DNA from 2 places in the Streptomyces sp. NPDC004610 genome. Region 2 is predicted to be linked to the other one. Evidence: riboswitches for the same ligand, from Rfam matches in the RefSeq annotation. Region 2 holds a riboswitch; the other holds the start of a gene.

Region 1 (9,944 bases), on a different contig from region 2:
CCCTAAAGGCCCTGGCGCTCACGCCCTGCTTTCAGGGGCGCGGGGAACTGCGCGAACAAGCCCCACCGGCCCGCACCCACCCCCCGAAAACGCCCAAGGGCGGCACCCCGGTCTCCCGGAACGTGCCGCCCTCGAACCGAAGGACGTGATCGACAGCAGCCGATCAGAAGTCCATGTCACCACCCGGCATACCGCCACCCGCAGGCGCCGCGGCCTTCTCCGGCTTGTCGGCGATGACCGCCTCCGTGGTGAGGAACAGCGCGGCGATCGACGCGGCGTTCTGAAGCGCCGAGCGCGTCACCTTCGCCGGGTCGATGATGCCCTCGGCGATCATGTCCACGTACTCACCGGTCGCGGCGTTGAGACCGTGACCCGGGGTGAGGTTGCGGACCTTCTCCACCACGACGCCGCCCTCAAGACCGGCGTTGACGGAGATCTGCTTCAGCGGAGCCTCCAGCGCGAGCTTGACCGCAGCCGCGCCGGTCGCCTCGTCACCCTCCAGCTCCAGCTTCTCGAAGACCGAGGAAGCCTGGAGCAGGGCCACGCCACCACCGGCGACGATGCCCTCCTCGACGGCCGCCTTGGCGTTGCGCACGGCGTCCTCGATACGGTGCTTGCGCTCCTTGAGCTCCACCTCGGTCGCGGCACCGGCCTTGATGACGGCCACGCCGCCCGCGAGCTTCGCCAGGCGCTCCTGGAGCTTCTCGCGGTCGTAGTCGGAGTCGGAGTTCTCGATCTCGGCGCGGATCTGGTTGACCCGGCCGGCGACCTGGTCCGAGGACCCGGCGCCGTCGACGATCGTGGTCTCGTCCTTGGTGATGACGACCTTGCGGGCCCGCCCGAGCAGGTCCAGGGTCGTGTTCTCCAGCTTGAGACCGACCTCCTCGGAGATCACCTCGCCGCCGGTGAGGATCGCGATGTCGTTCAGCATCGCCTTGCGGCGGTCACCGAAGCCCGGCGCCTTGACCGCGACGGACTTGAAGGTGCCGCGGATCTTGTTGACGACCAGGGTCGACAGGGCCTCGCCCTCGACGTCCTCGGCGATGATCAGCAGCGGCTTGCCCGACTGCATGACCTTCTCCAGGAGCGGGAGCAGGTCCTTGACGTTGGAGATCTTGGAGTTCGCGATGAGGATGTACGGGTCCTCCAGCGACGCCTCCATGCGCTCCATGTCGGTGGCGAAGTAGGCGGAGATGTAGCCCTTGTCGAAGCGCATGCCCTCCGTCAGTTCGAGCTCCAGACCGAAGGTCTGGGACTCCTCGACGGTGATGACGCCTTCCTTGCCGACCTTGTCCATGGCCTCGGCGATCAGCTCGCCGATCTGGGTGTCGGCGGCGGAGATGGAGGCCGTGGAGGCGATCTGCTCCTTGGTCTCGACCTCCTTGGCCTGGTCGAGCAGCGCACCGGAGACGGCCTCGACGGCCTTCTCGATACCGCGCTTGAGGGCCATCGGGTTGGCGCCCGCGGCGACGTTGCGCAGACCCTCCTTGACCAGCGCCTGGGCCAGGACCGTAGCCGTCGTCGTGCCGTCACCGGCGACGTCGTCCGTCTTCTTGGCTACTTCCTTGACCAGCTCGGCGCCGATCTTCTCGTACGGGTCTTCGAGCTCGATCTCCTTGGCGATGGAGACACCATCGTTGGTGATCGTGGGGGCGCCCCACTTCTTCTCAAGGACGACGTTGCGGCCCTTGGGGCCGAGGGTGACCTTGACGGCGTCGGCGAGCTGGTTCATCCCGCGCTCAAGGCCGCGCCGCGCCTCCTCGTCGAACGCGATGATCTTGGCCATGTGAAGTGGTCCCTCCAGGACTGGGGGTGATTCTTCGGACCGCGCCCGCGCCCGCGACGGACGGCGCGCCTGCCTCGTGGTTCCTTGCCCCACCCGGCTTGCGGCCTCACCGACCCGGTCCTTCGTTGTCACTCTCACCTTCAGAGTGCTAACGCCAATGATTAGCACTCGCCCTAGGAGAGTGCAAGCGCCTGCCATGATCCGCCGAGCGGGGACGGGCACCTCCCGCAGCCCTCCCGGAACCCTCCCCGAGCCCTCCCGGAGCCCTCCCGGGGCCCCTTCGGAGTCTCCCCGCAGCCCCTCCGCAGTCCTCCCGGGGCCCTCCAGGACAGCCGGAAGGGCCCGCACCCAGGTGGATGCGGGCCCTTCCGTACCAGAAACGTTTCAGGCGGTGACGCGAACCATATCGGCCTGCGGGCCCTTCTGGCCCTGCGAGATCTCGAACTCGACCCGCTGGCCCTCTTCCAGGGTGCGGTATCCGTCCATCTGAATGGCGCTGTAATGGACGAAGACGTCCGCACCACCGTCGACCGCGATGAAGCCGTACCCCTTCTCCGCGTTGAACCACTTGACGGTGCCCTGAGCCATGCCTAACTCCCCTATTACTGGCCCTTGCACAGATCCACACTTCGCGGATCCGGGTCATACCTCGCACCCCGATGGGTTGGGGGCGTGCGCCGGAACGCGTCGACCGCGGCTGAATGTATCTGCCCAACTGCCGTCTGCAACAGGTCAATCGGACGAGAAATCCGGGCAGGACCGGTCGGGAATTTCTGGAGAATTCCCCAGAGTTCGGGGCAAGTCGGGCCAGACAAAGAGAACTAAAGACGCAAAGAAGCCTCACACTTTGGCTACTTCTCATCGCTGCTTCAGAACGCGAACAGCAGCGGTTCCCCAACTCTACCGCGTCTAACCATGCAGAATTGCCCCCTCCGTTTCTCTCACGGAGGGGGCAATTGAAAGAACAGTGCGTAACTCAGCAGCCGCCGGCCACGGCGGGAATGATCGAGACCCCGGCACCGTCGGGCGTGGCCGTCTCCAGCCCCTGCTCGAAGCGCACATCATCATCATTGACGTACACATTGACGAACCGCCGCAACTTGCCCTGATCATCCAGCACCCGGGCGGCGATCCCGGTGTGCTTGGCCTCCAGATCGGCGATGACCTCTCCGAGGGTCGCTCCCTCGGCGCTCACCTCGGCGGCTCCACCGGTGTACGTGCGGAGAATGGTGGGGATGCGGACACTGACGCTCATGTTGAAACCTCCGGAATGGGATACCTACTGGGGGCGCGGGAGAACTGCGCGACCGAGCCCCACCGGCCCGCAGACGAACAACAACGATCTATGCGAGCCCGGCGTCGCGGAACGACTCCAGACTGGGCCGAATCGTCGCCGTCAGCCCCGTGTCCGCCACCGCGTCCAACGTCTTCAGCCCATCCCCGGTATTGAGCACGACCGTCGTCAGCGAGGGATCCAGCACCCCGTTCTCGACCAGCTTCTTCGTCACCCCGACGGTCACCCCGCCCGCCGTCTCCGCGAAGATCCCCTCCGTGCGGGCCAGCAGCCGGATCGCGTCGACCACCTGCGCGTCGTTGACGTCCTCCACCGCTCCCCCGGTCCGCCGCGCGATGTCCAGCACATACGGGCCGTCCGCCGGGTTCCCGATGGCCAGCGACTTGGCGATGGTGTTCGGCTTCTGCGGGCGCACCACGTCGTGCCCGGCCTTGAACGCGGCCGACACCGGCGAGCAGCCCTCGGCCTGGGCGCCGAAGATCTTGTAGGGGCGGTCCTCGACCAGCCCGAGCGCGATCAGCTCCTTCAGCCCCTTGTCGATCTTGGTGAGCTGGGAGCCGGAGGCGATCGGCACCACGAGCTGGTCGGGCAGCCGCCACCCGAGCTGCTCACAGATCTCGTACGCCAGGGTCTTGGAGCCCTCGGCGTAGTAGGGCCGCAGATTGACGTTGACGAAGCCCCAGCCCTCGCCGACCGGGTCGCCGATCAGCTCGGAGCAGAAACGGTTCACGTCGTCGTAGTTGCCGTCGATGCCGACGAGCTGGCCGCCGTAGACCGCGGCCATGACGATCTTGCCCTGCTCCAGGTCGTGCGGGATGAAGACGCAGGAGCGGAATCCGGCGCGGGCGGCGGCGGCGCCCACCGCGCCGGCCAGATTGCCGGTGGAGGAGCAGGACAGGGTGGTGAAGCCGAAGGCGCGGGCCGCCTCCAGGGCCTGGGCGACGACCCGGTCCTTGAAGGAGTGGGTGGGGTTCCCGGAGTCGTCCTTGACGTAGAGGGGGCCGGTGATGCCCAGCTCGCGGGCGAGGTTGTCGGCCTGGACGAGATTGGTCCAGCCGGGGTTCAGATTGGGCTTGTCCGCCACATCCGCCGGGACCGGCAGCAGGGGGGCGTAGCGCCAGATGTTCGCGGGGCCCGCGGTGATCCGCTCGCGGAGTTCCTCGGTGTCGTAGCCCGAGAAGTCATAAGCGATCTCCAGCGGGCCGAAACACTCCTCGCAGGCGAAGAGCGGGCCGAGCGGGACGCGATGGCCGCATTCACGACAGGAGAGCGCTGCGGCGGGTCCGAGATCGACGATGGAATGCGCGGTATTGGCGACAGTCTGCACAGCCATGTGAGGCGAGGCCCTTTCTCCTCATCTTTCCCACGACGCATCTCGCCGTGAGACGGATTTGGCACCTTCCCTAGCCGGGAGCCTCGCGGAGACGATCGTGACGTCACACCGAAACCGTCGGTGGACTGATCGCTACGAGACCGGCTGGAGGGTTGCCGGGGCTTCATCGGGCCGTTTCCCTCTGCCCCTCTGGATGAGCAATATGTGGTTGTTCATGCGGTTGTCTGAGCGGTTGTGGATGCTGCGGACCCCCGACATGCGATGGTCATCAGCGTTGTTCAAGACTGTAACCGAAGGCCAGCACAGTTGAGATAGTCGTCCGAACCGCGAGATGGATCACATACGGGCGCGAGACGCCCCCTAGTGGTCCGAACAGTGAGGAGCCGCAGACCGTGGTGGAAGAAGTCGAGCGCTGGCTGATGACCCGCACCTGGTCCCTGTCCGACCGCCCGCTCCATCGCATCATGGCCGCCAAGCGCGCCACCGGCCAGTCGGTCAGCGTGGTGCTGCCCGCGCTGAACGAGGAGGCGACCGTCGGCGACATCGTCACGGTCATCCGCCACGACCTGATGGAGCGGGTCCCGCTCGTCGACGAGATCGTCGTCGTGGACTCCGGCTCCACCGACCGCACCGCCGAGGTGGCCGCCGCCGCCGGCGCCCGGGTGGTGCACCGTGACTCGATCCTGCCCCGTATCCCGGCCGTCCCCGGCAAGGGCGAGGTGTTGTGGCGGTCGCTGCTGGTCACCGGCGGCGACATCGTCTGCTTCATCGACGCCGACCTGCGGGACTTCTCGTCCGACTTCGTCTCCGGCATCGTCGGCCCGCTGCTCACCGAGCCGGGCGTCGATCTGGTCAAGGGGATGTACGACCGTCCGCTGGCCGGGGCGGCCGGGCAGGGCGGCCGGGTGACCGAGCTGATGGCCCGCCCGCTGCTGAATCTGCACTGGCCGCAGCTGGCCGGGTTCGTCCAGCCGCTGGGCGGCGAGTACGCGGCCCGCCGCTCGCTGCTGGAGCAGCTGCCCTTCCCGGTCGGGTACGGGGTCGAGCTGGGCATGCTGGTGGACTCGCTGCACCTGGTCGGCCTGGACGCGCTCGCGCAGGTCGATGTGGGGGTGCGCAAGCACCGGCACCAGGACGGGCAGGCGCTCGGCCGGATGGCCGCCGCGATCTACCGCACCGCGCAGCTCAGACTGGCCCGCGGCCATCTGGTCCGGCCGGCGATCACCCAGTTCGAGCGGGGTGAGGACGGCTTCGAGGCGCGGACGTACTCGGTGGACACCGAGGAGCGCCCGCCGATGGCGGAGATCGCCGAGTACGCGGCCCGAAAGGTGGCGTGAGCAGCGACGATGTGACGGGGTGGCCGTATACGGCGGATGGGCATGTGCCGGAACCGTACGTTTGAGCGTTTACAGCGCGGGCTAGGTTGAGGCGTATGGCCGCAACCTCTTCCGGCGCCGCGCGCGTACTGGTCGCTTCCAACCGGGGTCCCGTGACATACGCCGTGGGCGACGACGGGACCCTCGCCGCCCGGCGCGGAGGCGGGGGGCTGGTCTCCGGGCTCTCCGCGATCGGGCCCGAGGCGGACGCCCTGTGGGTGTGCTCCGCGCTCGGCGACGGCGACCGCGAGGCGGTCCGGCGCGGGGTGGGCGAGCCGGGCGTGCGGATGCTGGACATCCCGGCGGACATCCACGCCGACGCGTACAACGGCATCGCCAACTCGGTCCTCTGGTTCGTCCACCACATGCTGTACCAGACCCCGCTGGAGCCGGTCTTCGACGCGGAGTTCCGGCGCCAGTGGGCGTCGTACGAGACGTACAACCGGGCGTTCGCCGAGGCCCTGTCCCAGGAGGCGGCGGACGGGGCGGCGGTCCTCGTCCAGGACTACCACCTGAGCCTGGTCCCGGGGATGCTGCGGGCCCTGCGGCCCGATCTGCGGATCGGCCACTTCTCGCACACCCCCTGGGCGCCGCCCGAGTACTTCCGGATGCTGCCGGACGACATCGCCGGGCAGCTGCTGCGGGGGATGCTCGGCGCGGACCGGCTGGGCTTTCTCACCCGGCGCTGGGCGGACGCGTTCACCGCGTGCTGCGAGGCGTTCGTCGGCGGCACGGGCGGTACGGCGATCGGGGTGCACGGGCTCGGTGCCGACGGGGACTTCCTGCGGCGGCGCTCGCACGAACCGGATGTCGCCGAGCGGATGGCGGTCCTGCGCGAGCAGATCGGCGGGACGGACCGGCGCACGATCGTGCGGGTGGACCGTACGGAGCTGTCCAAGAACATCGTGCGGGGGCTGCTGGCGTACCGGCAGTTGCTGGACGACCACCCGCAGTGGCAGGAGCGGGTGGTGCATGTCGCCTTCGCGTATCCCTCGCGGCAGGACCTGGCGGTGTACCGGGAGTACATGGCCGAGGTGCGGCGGCTGGCCGAGGAGATCAACGCGGGGTACGGGACGGCGGGGTGGACGCCGGTGCTGCTGCATCTGGAGGACGACTTCGCGCGCTCGCTGGCGGCGTACCGGCTGGCGGATGTGGCGCTGGTCAACCCCATCCGGGACGGGATGAACCTGGTCGCCAAGGAGGTGCCGGTCGTCTCCGACGAGGGGTGTGTGCTGGTGCTGTCGCGGGAGGCGGGGGCGTGGGAGGAGCTGGGGGAGGACGCGGTGGGGGTGAATCCGTACGACGTGGTGGGGACGGCGGGGGCGTTGCACTCCGCGCTTTCGATGCCGGGCGGGGAGCGGGGGGAGCGGACGAAGAGGTTGGCTGCCGCGGGGACGGCGTTGCCGCCGGCGCGGTGGTTCTTGGACCAGCTGGGGGCGTTGCGGGGGTGAGGCGGTTCGCTGTCGGGTGCGGGTCGGTGGTCGCTTTTCGCGCAGTTCCCCGCGCCCCTGAAACGCATGGTGGCCATGTGCGGGTGTGTGGGGGTTGTTCGCGCAGTTCCCCGCGCCCCTTTGGGGCGCTCCTGTCGACCGGCGGGAGGGCCACTCCCTAGGGGCGCGGGGAACTGCGCGAAGAGCGACCACGGGCCCGCACCCGACAACGGCGCTGTTTTCCAGGGGCGCGGGGAACTGCGCGAAGAGCGACCACGGGCCCGCACCCGACCACCGGACCCTTCAGGGGCGCGGGGAACTGCGCGAAAAGCGACCACCGGGCCGGACTCGTCGGGATCGTCACCGCAGCGTCCTCGCCAAAGACGTCAGTAGGCGTACGACCCCCTCCGGCCCCGGCACCACCACGTCCGCCCGTTCCCGCAGTCGCGGAACCTCGTCGCTGCCGCTGCACACCAGCACCCCCGGTACCCCCTCCCCCCGCAGCGCGTCCACCGCCGCGTACGCGGGAAGGTCCCCCAGGTCGTCGCCGGCGTAGAGGACCGAGCCCGCGCCCGTCTCGTGGGCGTGCTCGGTCAGCGCGACGCCCTTGTCCATGCCCGGGGGACGCAGTTCCAGGACGAAGCGGCCCGGTTCGACCATCAGGCCGTGCCGCGCGGCCAGCGCGAACAGGGGCTCGCGCAGGGCGTCGAACGCCGCCTGCGGATCCGGCGCCCGGCGGGTGTGGACCGCCAGCGCCCTGCCCTTGTCCTCGATCCACGCCCCCGTCCGCCCCACCACCCCCGGCAGTTCCTCCCGTACCGCCGCGACCCCCGGCGGCGGCTCCGGCGCCGTCACCTTCCCGGTCGCCGCGTCCCACCGCTCCGCCCCGTACGCGCCGAGGACGACCAGATGGTCCAGGCCCGCCACCCCCGCGAAGCCCCCGTACCGCACCGCCACCTCCGCCGGGCGGCCGGTGATCACGGCGATGGAGGCGACCTTGGGACCCAGCGCCACCAGCGCGGCCAGGGCGTCCGGGTGGGCCCGCGCCCGCGCCGGGTCCGGGACGATCGGCGCGAGCGTGCCGTCGAAGTCGAGGCCGATCACCGCCCGCTCCGGCGCCGCCAGCAGCGCCCGCACCCCCTGCCGCCCGGCCTCGGTCACCGGCGTCGGAAAACCGTTCGCGTCACTTCCGTGGCTGCCCATGGCACCCGAGCCTAGAGCGTGCGCACCCGGCCGGTGCCCGTCAGCGCTCCGCGCGGCGCGACTGCCGGACCCGTCTGAGCCGGTTGACCGTCACCGGGTCGTGCTCCAGGGCCCGGGGGTCGTCAAGGAGGGCGTTGAGGAGCTGGTAGTAGCGGACGGGGGCGAGGCCGAGCTCCTCGCGGATCGCCCGCTCCTTCGCCCCCGGACCGGGAAAGCCGCGCCGCTCCAGCGCGAGCACCCGCCGTTCCCGGTCCCCGAGCGGAGCCCGTTCCCGGCGGCCACCGAGTGACTCCCGCGGCTCCCGCGGCTCCTGCGAAGCCCGCGGCGCGTCCGGCGCGTCCCCTTCCCTCTCCCTTTCGCTTTCCCTCTCCATGAACCCACCGTAGCCCCGGGCACTGACAGCACCCGCTCGCTACCGGCTCTCCGCCCTCAGGGCCGTCGACTGGAGTTCCTCAAGGACCGCCCCCGGGTTGCCGCCGGGGGCCACCGCCGTGCCGATCTCCGTCTTGACCTCGGCGCTGACCGTCGCCCAGGACGTGCGGCTGACCGGATACAGCTCGGAGAGGGGGAGTTCGTCGAGGAAGGGCTTGAGGTCGGCGTCCTCCTTGGCGCCGGTCATGATCTCGGACGCGGAGTCGGTCACCGGCAGCAGGTCGTAGCGGCGGGAGAAGTCGAGGACGTTGCGCTCGCTGTAGACGAAGTTGAGGAACTCGCCGACCTGGTCCCGGTGGCCGCGTTCCTTGAAGGCCATCATCCAGTCGGCGACCCCCATGGTGGCCTCGCTCGCGCCCTCGACGCCGGGCATCGGGACCATGCCGAAGTCCACGTCCTTGGCGGCGGCCATCTTCATCAGGGACGGATGGCCGTTGAGCATGCCGACCTCGCCATTGGCGAACGCCTCGAAGGCGTCCGCGCGGTTCAGCTTCCCCGGTGCGACGGGACCGGTCAGGCCCTCGCCGACGAGTTCGTCGCGCAGCCAGGTGAGCGTCTCGACGTTCTCGGGGGCGTCGATGGCGTAGGAGCCGTTGGTGTCGACATAGCCGGCGCCCCCGCTGAGCAGCCACTGCATGGTCTCGGCCTGGGCCTCCTCCGCGCCGAGCGGCAGCGCGAACGGGTACTTCACGTCCCGCGCCTTCAGTTCCCCGGCGGCGGTGGCCAGTTCCTCCCAGGTGGTGGGCGGGGTGAGACCGGCGTCCTCGAAGAGGGACTCGTTGTAGAAGAGCAGCCGCGTGGAGGCGGCGAACGGCATCCCGTACTGCACCCCGTGCACCTGCCCGGCGAGGGCGAGCTGGTCGGCGAAGTCCGCCTGGACGGGTATGGAGAGCAGGTCACCGGCCTGGTAGAGCAGATCCTGGTCGGCGTAGTCGGCGTACGCGCCTATCTGCGCCAGGTCCGGCGGGTCCCCGGCGTCGACCATCTCCTTGACCTCGCGGTCGACGTCGGTCCAGGGGCGGACGCGGACATCGACGGTGACCCCCGGATGATCGGCCTCGTAGCGCTCGACCAGGCCGGCCCAGTACTC
Region 2 (9,944 bases):
CCGGGGGAGGAACATGAAGAAACCCTCACCCAAGCTTCATCCCCACTCCCGTCCCCGGCGCCGAGCATCGAGACCATGGTCTTCTCCCACCGAATCGCGGCCCTCGCCGCCGTCGTCGTGATCCCCCTCGGGATCGCCGCGACCAGCTTCGCCCTCACCGACCGGCCGGAGTCCCCCGAGGTGCCCGCCAAGGTGGAACTGGACAGCGGCTCCCCGACGGCGAACCCCGACGTCCCCGCCCCCACCCCCAGCGACGAGGTGGTCTCCCCGCCCCCCGCCACCGACGCCCCACCCACCACCGGCACCCCCGGCACCCCCACCACGCCCAGCACACCCGGCAACTCCAGCACCACCGGCGGAAACGATGACGACGACCGAGGCGGACCGGCCGGCAGCGGGGACGACGACGCGGACGACGACGGCATCGGCGGCGGCGACGACGGCTGACCGGGGTCGCGCGCGGATCTCCGCCCGGGTCCGCATCCTGCTGTGGCTGCTGCTGGTGATGACCGTGGCCTTCGGCTCGGTCGCCACGACCGTACGGACCATCCTGCTGCGCGACACCGATCAGCGGATCGCGGATCTGCTGGCCCAGGAGGCGGTGGAGTTCACCCAGTTCGAGGAGCGCGGCGTCGACCCGGCCGGCGGACAGCCCTTCACCGACGCGACCCGGCTGCTGCGGGTGTTCCTGGAGCGCCAGCACGCCGACGCCGACGAGGAGCTGATCGGGCTGGTGGCGAGCCGCGGCCCGGACCCGGCGAAGATCATCCAGCAGCGGGAGATCCCGGCCGCGCTGCCGCTGCACCAGGACGCCGACGCCCGCCGGGAGATCTTCGGCTCGGACGACACCACCGGCACGGTGGAGCGCCCGGCCGGGAAGATCCGCTGGGCCAAGGTGGAGATCGCCCCCTACGGCGGTGAGCCGGAGGCCGCCTTCGTCGTCGCCTTCCACCCGCAGCGCGAGTACGAACGCGCCGACGAGGTCTTCCGCATCCTGCTGGCCATCTCCGGCGTCGCCCTGCTGATGACCACCGGCATAGGGTGGGTCGTCGCCGGACGCATACTTCAGCCCGTACGGCTGGTCCGGGCCGCCGCCGCCCAGCTCACCGAGCAGGACCTCACCCGGCGGATACCGGTCCACGGCCGGGACGACATAGCCGCCCTCGCCGAGACCTTCAACGACATGCTGGACCGCCTGGAGCGGGCCTTCGCCGCCCAGCGCGAGTTCGTGGACGACGCCGGGCACGAACTGCGCACCCCGATCACCATCGTGCGCGGCCATCTGGAAGTCATGGGAGACGACCCGGCCGAACGCGAGGAGACCGTCCGCCTCGTCACCGACGAACTCGACCGGATGAGCCGGATCGTGGAGGACCTGCTGCTGCTCGCCAAGGCCGAACGCCCCGACTTCGTCACCCCCGAGCCGGTCCAGCTCGCCGAACTCACCGCCGATGTCTATGTCAAGGCCCGCGCGCTCGGCGAACGCGACTGGCAGCTCGCCGAGGTCGCCGACGCCGAGGTCCGGCTCGATCCGCAGCGCATCACCCAGGCCATGGTCCAGCTCGCCCAGAACGCGGTGCAGCACACCGGCCCCGGCAAGCGCATCAGCATCGGCTCCCGCACCGACGGGGCCCGCGTCCAGCTGTATGTCGCCGACTCGGGCACCGGGGTGCGCCCGCAGGACGTCGACGTCATCTTCGAGCGCTTCCGGCGCGGCACCGCCCGCCGCGGCACCCGGGGCTCCGGCGCCGGGCTCGGCCTGTCCATCGTGCGGGCCATAGCGGAGGCGCACGGCGGCCGGGTCGGGCTGCACGAGACGGACGGCGGCGGCGCCACCTTCGTCCTCACCCTGGAGGAGACCCGCCCATGAAGCCATGCCGCGTCCCGCCCGGAGGGAGGCCCCCCGAATGAACCGGATCCTCATCGTGGAGGACGAGGAGCGCATCGCCTCCTTCGTCGAGAAGGGCCTGCGCGCCAACGGCTTCACCACCACCGTCGTCGGCGACGGGGAGGCGGGCTACGAGTACGCCCTCACCGGCGGTTTCGACCTCGTCGTCCTGGACATCGGGCTGCCCGGCCGCGACGGCTTCACCGTGCTGCGCGAACTGCGCGAGGCCCGGGTGACCACCCCCGTCATCGTGCTCACCGCCCGCGACTCCGTCCGGGACACCGTGGCCGGTCTGGAGGGCGGCGCCGACGACTGGATGACCAAGCCGTTCCGCTTCGAGGAACTCCTCGCCCGGGTCCGGCTGCGGCTGCGGACGGCGGCCAGGGCGCCGGAGGTGACCGTGCTGAAGTCCGGCTCGCTCACCCTGGACCTGCGCACCCGCCGGGCCCGCTCCGGGGAGCGCACGGTCGATCTGACGGCCCGTGAATTCGTCCTGCTGGAACTGTTCCTGCGCCACCCCGGCCAGGTGCTCTCCCGCGAACAGATCCTCTCCCATGTCTGGGGCTACGACTTCGACCCCGGGTCGAACATCGTGGACGTCTATGTCCGGGCCCTGCGCAAGAAGCTGGGCGCCGAACGGGTGGAGACGGTACGGGGCATGGGGTACCGGTTGCCGGTGTGACCCCCGGGGAGCATCCGCCGGGCGCCCCTCACCAGCGAGCATGAAGTCTCTTTCATCGACGGCTCATCAAGGGCTCACCGCCCGCGTGAACGCTCGATGGCGTGACCCTGAACCTCCGACTGACCGTGGGCCTGTGCCTGGCGCTGTCGCTGTGCGCCGTGCTGGCGGTCCCCGGCACCTTCCCCGGCCTGTCCGGCACCGCCCGTCTCACCCTCGCCGTCTTCGCCCTGGCGACCTGCGCCTGGATCGCCACCCCGATCGACGACACCTATATCGCCCTCGGCGCCGGACTGGCGCTGACCGTGACCGGGGTCATCAGCAGCGACACCTTCTTCGGCACCCTCGGTGACTCCACCGTCTGGCTGCTGATCTGCGCGTTCGTCCTCGCGGCGGCGGTGGCCCGGACCGGGCTGGCGGGGCGGGCGGCGGCCTTTCTGGTCGGCGGGGCGCGCAGCGTACGGCAGCTCACCCATCTGACCACCGCCGCGCTGGTCGTCACCGCGTTCGCCGTCCCGGCCACCTCCGGGCGGGCCGCGCTCGCCCTGCCGGTGTTCCTGGCGCTGGCCAAGGCGCTGTCCGAGCACCGGCGGCTGGTGGTGATGCTGGCGCTGCTGTTCCCGACGGTCATCCTGCTGTCGGCGGTGGCCACCCTGATCGGCGCGGGCGCCCATCTGATCACGGTGTCGGTGCTGTGGGAGTCGACCGGGGAGCGGGTCGGGTTCACCGAGTGGCTGCTGATCGGGCTGCCGCTGGCCGTGGTCTCCTCGCATCTGGCGGCGGAGGTGGTGCTGCTGACGACGACCCGGCGGGCGGACCGGAAACTGCCGGTGGAGATCAGCGCGGCGGACATCCAGCAGCACACCGAGGAGCCCGTCACCGGGCCCTGGTCCCCCGCCGAGTCGCGCTGCGCGCTGCTGCTGGCGACGGTGGTGCTGCTGTGGTGCAGCGAGCCGCTGCACCAGGTGCCGCCGGCGCTGGTCGCGCTGATCGGCGCGGTGGTGGCCGCCTCACCGGCGATCGGCACGGTGAGGCTGAAGGACGCGCTGAAGACCGTGCCGTGGTCTCTGTTGCTGTTCATGGCGGCGACCATGGCGATGGGGGTCGCGCTGTCCGACTCGGGCGCGGCGAAGTGGCTGGTGTCCGGGCTGCCGACGGGGGTGGGGCCGGAGGTGTTCCTCGCGGCGGTGATCGCGATCAGCACGGCGGCGCATCTGGTGCTTCAGTCGCGGTCGGCGCGGTCGTCCGTGCTGGTGCCGCTGGTGGTGGCGGCGGCGGTGGGGGTGGGGGTGAATCCGGTCGCGGCGGCGTTGGCGTCGACGGCGGCGGCGGGGTTCTGCCACACGCTTCCGGCGTCGGCGAAGCCGGTCGCGTTGTTCGCGGAGGTACCGGGGGTTGCCACGTACACGCCCCGGGATCTGCTGAGGCTTTCGGCGTTTCTGGCGCCGTTGACCGCGGTGTTGGTGCTGGTGTTCGCGGTGGTGGTGTGGCCGGTGATGGGGGTGCCGTTGCGATAACACTCCGTTCGTGGACCTGCTGTGCGCGGCTGCGAGTTCGTTATGGCTGGTCGCGCCCACGCGGCGGAGCCGCATATCAACACAGCCCCGCGCCCCTGAAAGACGGGGCGCTGCCCCTCCCCCTGTCGACCAGGGACCGCCCCCGTGAAAGACGGGCGTTCCCCCTTCCCCCTATCTCTGAGGAGCCCTCTGATGCTCTCCCGTATTGCTGTTGCCCCCAGTGGGTTCAAGGAGTCGTTGTCCGCTCAGGCCGCTGCCGAGGCCATCGGGGCCGGGGTGCGGCGGGTGTTGCCGGAGGCCGAGGTGGATCTGATTCCGCTGGTGGACGGTGGGGAGGGGACCGCTCGCGCGCTGGCCTCGGCGGGCGGTGGGCGGCTGGTCGCGCTGTCGGCCACCGGGCCGCTCGGGGAGAGCGTCGGCACCCATTTCGCGCTGCTGGACTCCGGGCGTACCGCCGTCGTGGAGATGGCGGCCGTCGCCGGGCTGTCGCTGGTGCCGGCCAGTCTGCGGGACCCGGGGGCCACGACGACCTACGGGGTGGGCGAGCTGATCCGGGCCGCGCTGGACATCGGGGTGGAGCGGATCGTCGTCGGCTGCGGGGACTCGGGGACCTCGGACGGGGGCGCGGGCGCGCTCCAGGCGCTCGGAGCGCGGCTGCTGGACGCCGATGGGTTCGAGCTGGCGCCCGGTGGCGGGGAGTTGGTGCGGCTCCACCGGATCGACGGGCGGGGGCTGGATCCCCGGCTGGCCCGGACCGAGATCCTGGTCGCCTGCAACCCGTACAACGTGCTGTGCGGGGAGCGGGGCGTGGCCCGGGTGTTCGGGCCGCAGAAGGGGGCCACCCCGGCGCAGGTCGAGCGGCTGTCGGAGGGGCTGGAGCGCTGGGCGTATCTGCTGCGCCGCGATCTCGGGCCGGGCACGGTCGATCTGCGGTCCGGGGCGGGCACCGGCGCCTCGGGCGGGCTCGGGGCCGGGCTGGCGGCGCTGGGGGCCCGGCTGCTGCCGCGCTTCGAGGTGCTGCTGGACCATCTCGACCTGGACGCCCGTCTCGCCCGCGCCGATCTGGTGCTGACCGCCGAGGGCGCCCTCGACGAGCAGACCCGGCGCGGCAAGGTGCCGGGCGAGGTGGCCCGCCGCGCCAAGCTCTCCGGCCGTCCCGTGCTGGCGCTGGCCGGCACCCTCGGCAAGGGTGCCGGTGACGTACCGGGCGTGGACGCCTGCCATGGCATCATGCCCGCCCCGATGGCGCTGGCGGAGGCGCTGGTGCGGGCGGCGGAGCTGCTCACCGACGCCACCGAGCGGGCGCTGCGGATGGTGGTGCTGGGGGCCCGGCTGCCGGTTCAGGCGGAGGTGTCGGGGACGCAGCGGCCGTCGACCGTGCGGTAGTTCCAGCGGGCGCCGTCGGCGACCAGTTCGCCCACGGCGCGGACGAAGCGCTCGATGTGCTCGTCGGGGGTGCCGGCGCCAAAACTGACCCGGATGGCGTTGAGGGACTTCTCGCCGGGCGCGGCCTCCGGGGCGCCGCACTCGCCCTGGGACTGCGGGTCGCTGCCGAGCAGGGTGCGCACCAGCGGGTGGGCGCAGAACAGCCCGTCGCGGACGCCGATGCCGTACTCGGCGGAGAGCGCGGCGGCGAAGTGGGAGCTGTTCCAGCCGTCGACGACGAAGGAGATCACCCCGACGCGGGGGGCGTCGTCCCCGAACAGCGACAGCACCCGCACCTCGGGGATCCCGGCCAGCCCGGCCCGTACGGTGTCGATGAGGTGCCGCTCACGGGCGACGAGGGTGTCGAACCCGGCCTCGGTGAGGGCGGCGCAGGCGGAGGCGATGGAGTAGGCGCCGATGACGTTGGGCGACCCGGCCTCGTGGCGGGCGGCGCTGTCGTGCCACTCGACGTCCACTCCCCCGTCCTCGCGCCGGGTGACCTTGCGGCTGGCGCCGCCACCGGCGAGGTAGGGCTCGGCGGCGGTCAGCCAGTCGGCGCGGCCGGCCAGGACGCCGGAGCCGAAGGGGGCGTACAGCTTGTGGCCGGAGAAGGCGACCCAGTCGACGTCCAGGTCGGTGAGCGAGACGGGGTGGTGCGGGGCGAGCTGGGCGGCGTCCAGGACGATCCGGGCGCCGTGGGCGTGGGCGGCGGCGGTCAGCTCCCGTACCGGCCACAGCTCGCCGGTGACATTGGAGGCGCCGGTGACACAGACCAGGGCGGGGCCGTGCGGGTCCCGGGCGGCGAGGGCCCGCTCCAGGGTCTCGACGGCCTGGGCCGGGGTGCGCGGGGCGTCCAGGTAGGTGACGCGGGCGTCCTTCCAGGGCAGCAGGGAGGCGTGGTGCTCGGTCTCGAAGACGAAGACCTGGCAGCCGTCGGGCAGCGCGGCGGCGAGCAGATTGAGCGAGTCGGTGGTGGACCGGGTGAACACCACCTGGTCACCCTCCCGGCACCCGAGGAAGGCGGCGACGGTGGCGCGGGCGTTCTCGAACAGATCGGTCGACAGCTGCGAGAGATACCCGGCCCCCCGGTGCACGCTGCCGTAGTAGGGCGCGTACGCGGCGACGTCGTCCCACACCCGCTGGAGCGCGGGTGCGCTGGCGGCGTAGTCGAGCGCGGCGTAGGTGACCTCGCCCCCGGTGACGAGCGGCACGGTGACGTCCCGGCCGAGAACCGGCAGCGGCTCGCAAACGGCGGTGGTGGTGGCGACGGACATGGGCCCACTCCTCGACGACCAGGACCCCTGGTGACGCGAGGGGTCCGCGCTTGCCGCAGACCTCGCTGCCTACGGCCTGGTCTTCACCCGGGGCACCCCGCCACGGACGGAGGGTTGCCGGACAGCCGGCCGGGGCCTGATGGCTGTCACTCATGACCTGCTCGAAAACCTACGCGACCGATCGAAGAAAGCGCAACTCCCCCCAGATCCTGAACCGAGGGGAGCCGCAAGGCTTCTAGGGGCGCGGAGAACTGCGCGACCAGCCCCCACCCACCCGCACCCGACCGGCTACGAATTACTCGCAGCCACCCACCGCTCCAGCACAGCCCTCGCCGCCCCGGAGTCAATCGCCGCCGCCGCCTTCTCCATCCCCACCCGAATCTGCTCCACCAGCGGAGCAGACGTCGGCTCAAGAGCCACCAGCGCAGCCGCCGCGTTCAGCACCACCGCGTCCCGCACGGCCCCCCGCTCCCCTTCCAGCACCCGCAACGCCACCCCCGCGTTGAACGAGGGATCCCCGCCCCGCAGCGCCTCCACCGGCACCAGTTCGATCCCCACATCCCGGGGATCGAAGGTCTCCTCCGTAACCTTCCCGTCCCGTACCACCCATACCCGGGACGTCGAGGTGACGGTCAGCTCGTCGAGCCCGTCGTCCCCCCGGAACACCAGCGAGGAGTTGCCCCGCTCGGCGAAGACCCCGGCGACCACCGGCGACATCCGGGGATCGGCGACCCCGACGGCCTGCGCGCGCACCCTCGCCGGGTTGGTGAGGGGGCCGAGGATGTTGAACACCGTCCGGATCCCGAGCTGCCCGCGCGCCGCGCCGGCGTACCGCAGGGCGGGGTGGAACTTGATCGCGAAGCAGAAGGTGATCCCGGCCTCCTGGGCGACCTCGGCGACCCGGGCCGGGGTCAGTTCCAGATTGACCCCGAGCTTCTCCAGGACGTCGGAGGCGCCGGACGCGGAGGACGCGGCCCGGTTGCCGTGCTTGACGACCGTGGCACCGGTCCCGGCGACGACGATGGAGGCCATCGTGGAGATGTTGACGGTCTTGGCGCCGTCGCCGCCGGTGCCGACGATGTCGACCGTGCGGCCGGGCACCTCGATCACCTTGGCGTGCGCGTACATCGTCCGGACCAGGCCGGTGATCTCCTCGACGGTCTCGCCCTTGGCTCGCAGGGCGACCGCGAACCCGGCGATCTGGGCGTCGGTCGCCTCGCCGCTCATGATGCGGTCCATCGCCCAGGCGGTGTCCTCGGCGCTCTGGTCACGGCCGGAGAGCAGCGCGTTCAGGACGTCGGGCCAGGAGCGGGCCGCCGCGGTGTCGCCTCCAGCGGGGTGCACAGCGCTCATAAGCCGCTCCTGGGTGTGGTCCCGCGCCGGGAGGGGCGGGGACGGGTCTGTTCGATGCGGGTCCACCCTATCCAGCCGGGCCCGGCCGCCCGCCCCCCGTCCACCCAACGGACCCGGCGGACGGACCCGGCGCGGGACCCCGCGAGGGACCCACGCGGAACCCCACGACGGACAGGCCGAGGGCCCCGCTCCGGTGTCCGGAACGGGGCCCTCGGCTGTGGCGACGCGGGTGTGGCACGTACTGCATGTGTTGCCGGTGGCGCCGGAGGCGATCAGTGGTGGCCGTGGCCGCTCGTGATCTCCTTGTACTCCTCGACGGTCGGCTTGGTGATCTGGGAGTCCTCCCCGTAGTACGCCTTGCTGAGCTTGGCGCGGAGCTTGTCCGGGGCCTTCACCTTGCGGGCGACGCCGTTCTCGTCGGTCGCCGCGCCGACCTGGGCCGGCTCGTACTGCTCGTGCGCGGTGAGGGTGTGCAGCTGCTCCTGGCTGAGCGGCTCATGGACCTCGATGAACTCACCGTGCGGCAGGCGCTTGATCGTGCCGGTCTCCCGGCCGTGCAGCACCTTCTCCCGGTCCCGGCGCTGGAGGCCGAGGCAGATCCGCTTGGTGATGATGAACGCGATGACCGGTCCGGCGAAGAACCCGATCCGGACGAACCAGGTGACCGCGTTGATCGACAGCTGGAAGTGGGTGGCCCACAGGTCGTTGCCACCACCGACCAGCGTGATCATGTACATCGTGATCCAGGCGACGCCGAACGCGGTGCGCGTCGGGGCGTTGCGCGGACGGTCCAGGATGTGGTGCTCGCGCTTGTCGCCGGTGATCCAGGACTCGATGAACGGATAGACCGCGATGGCCATCAGCACCACACCGAACAGCACCAGCGGGATGAACACGCCGAGGACCAGGGTGTGGCCCCAGAAGTTCACTTCCCAGCCGGGGAAGAACCGGATCAGACCCTCGGCGAAGCCCATGTACCAGTCCGGCTGGGCGCCCGTGGACACCATGTCGGGCCGGTAGGGGCCGAGCACCCAGATCGGGTTGATCTGCGCGATCGCCGCGATGGCCGCGATGACACCGAAGACCAGGAAGAAGAAGCCTCCGGCCTTGGCCATGTAGACCGGCAGCAGCGGCATGCCGACGACGTTCTTGTTGGTCTTTCCGGGGCCCGCGAACTGCGTGTGCTTGTGGTAGAAGACCAGGATCAGATGGGCGACCACCAGACCGAGCATGATGCCCGGCAGCAGCAGGATGTGGATCGAGTAGAACCGGGCGACGAAGTCGGTCCCCGGGAACTCCCCGCCGAAGAGGAAGAACGAGATGTAGGTGCCGACGATCGGCGTGGCCAGGATCGCGCCCTGGGTGAAGCGGACACCGGTGCCGGAGAGCAGGTCGTCCGGGAGCGAGTAGCCGGTGAAACCGGTGAACATGCCGAGGACGAAGAGCAGGAACCCGAACAGCCAGTTGATCTCACGCGGCTTGCGGAACGCGCCCGTGAAGAACACGCGCATCATGTGCACGAACATGCCGGCCAGGAAGATCAGTGCCGCCCAGTGGTGGATCTGCCGGATGAGCAGTCCGCCGCGCACATCGAAGGAGATGTGCATGGTCGACTCGAACGCCTGGGACATCAGCTGTCCCTGGAGCGGCACATACGAGCCGTGGTACTCGACCTCGGCCATCGACGGCTGGAAGAACAGCGTCAGATAGACACCGGTCAGGATGATGATGATGAAGCTGTAGAGGCAGATCTCACCCAGCATGAACGACCAGTGGTCGGGGAAGATCTTGCGCATGTTGGCCTTGGC

Evidence for each region. A riboswitch is a leader RNA that binds a small molecule or an ion and turns the genes downstream of it on or off. The one in region 2 is predicted to bind S-adenosylmethionine.
Region 1: linked by a shared signal. The riboswitch ahead of thrC (threonine synthase) and the one ahead of ABZX40_RS08620 (aminotransferase class V-fold PLP-dependent enzyme) in region 2 are both predicted to bind S-adenosylmethionine.

What each region holds. Positions count from the first base shown of each region.
Region 1 is NZ_JBEXLA010000007.1:122,067-132,010, reverse strand. It holds gene groL (chaperonin GroEL) at 164-1,786, opposite strand; gene ABZX40_RS10005 (cold-shock protein) at 2,171-2,374, opposite strand; gene ABZX40_RS10000 (MoaD/ThiS family protein) at 2,763-3,041, opposite strand; gene thrC (threonine synthase) at 3,130-4,413, opposite strand; SAM riboswitch class I at 4,432-4,613, opposite strand; gene ABZX40_RS09990 (glucosyl-3-phosphoglycerate synthase) at 4,806-5,750, shown strand; gene ABZX40_RS09985 (trehalose-6-phosphate synthase) at 5,846-7,240, shown strand; gene otsB (trehalose-phosphatase) at 7,580-8,422, opposite strand; gene ABZX40_RS09975 (DUF3263 domain-containing protein) at 8,463-8,660, opposite strand; gene ABZX40_RS09970 (extracellular solute-binding protein) at 8,835-9,944, opposite strand, start outside.
Region 2 is NZ_JBEXLA010000006.1:127,731-137,674, reverse strand. It holds gene ABZX40_RS08645 (small secreted hydrophilic protein) at 76-447, shown strand; gene ABZX40_RS08640 (HAMP domain-containing sensor histidine kinase) at 506-1,870, shown strand; gene ABZX40_RS08635 (response regulator transcription factor) at 1,908-2,570, shown strand; gene ABZX40_RS08630 (SLC13 family permease) at 2,672-4,084, shown strand; gene ABZX40_RS08625 (glycerate kinase) at 4,277-5,470, shown strand; gene ABZX40_RS08620 (aminotransferase class V-fold PLP-dependent enzyme) at 5,425-6,783, opposite strand; SAM riboswitch class IV at 6,825-6,941, opposite strand; gene trpD (anthranilate phosphoribosyltransferase) at 7,072-8,136, opposite strand; gene ABZX40_RS08610 (cytochrome bc complex cytochrome b subunit) at 8,409-9,944, opposite strand, start outside.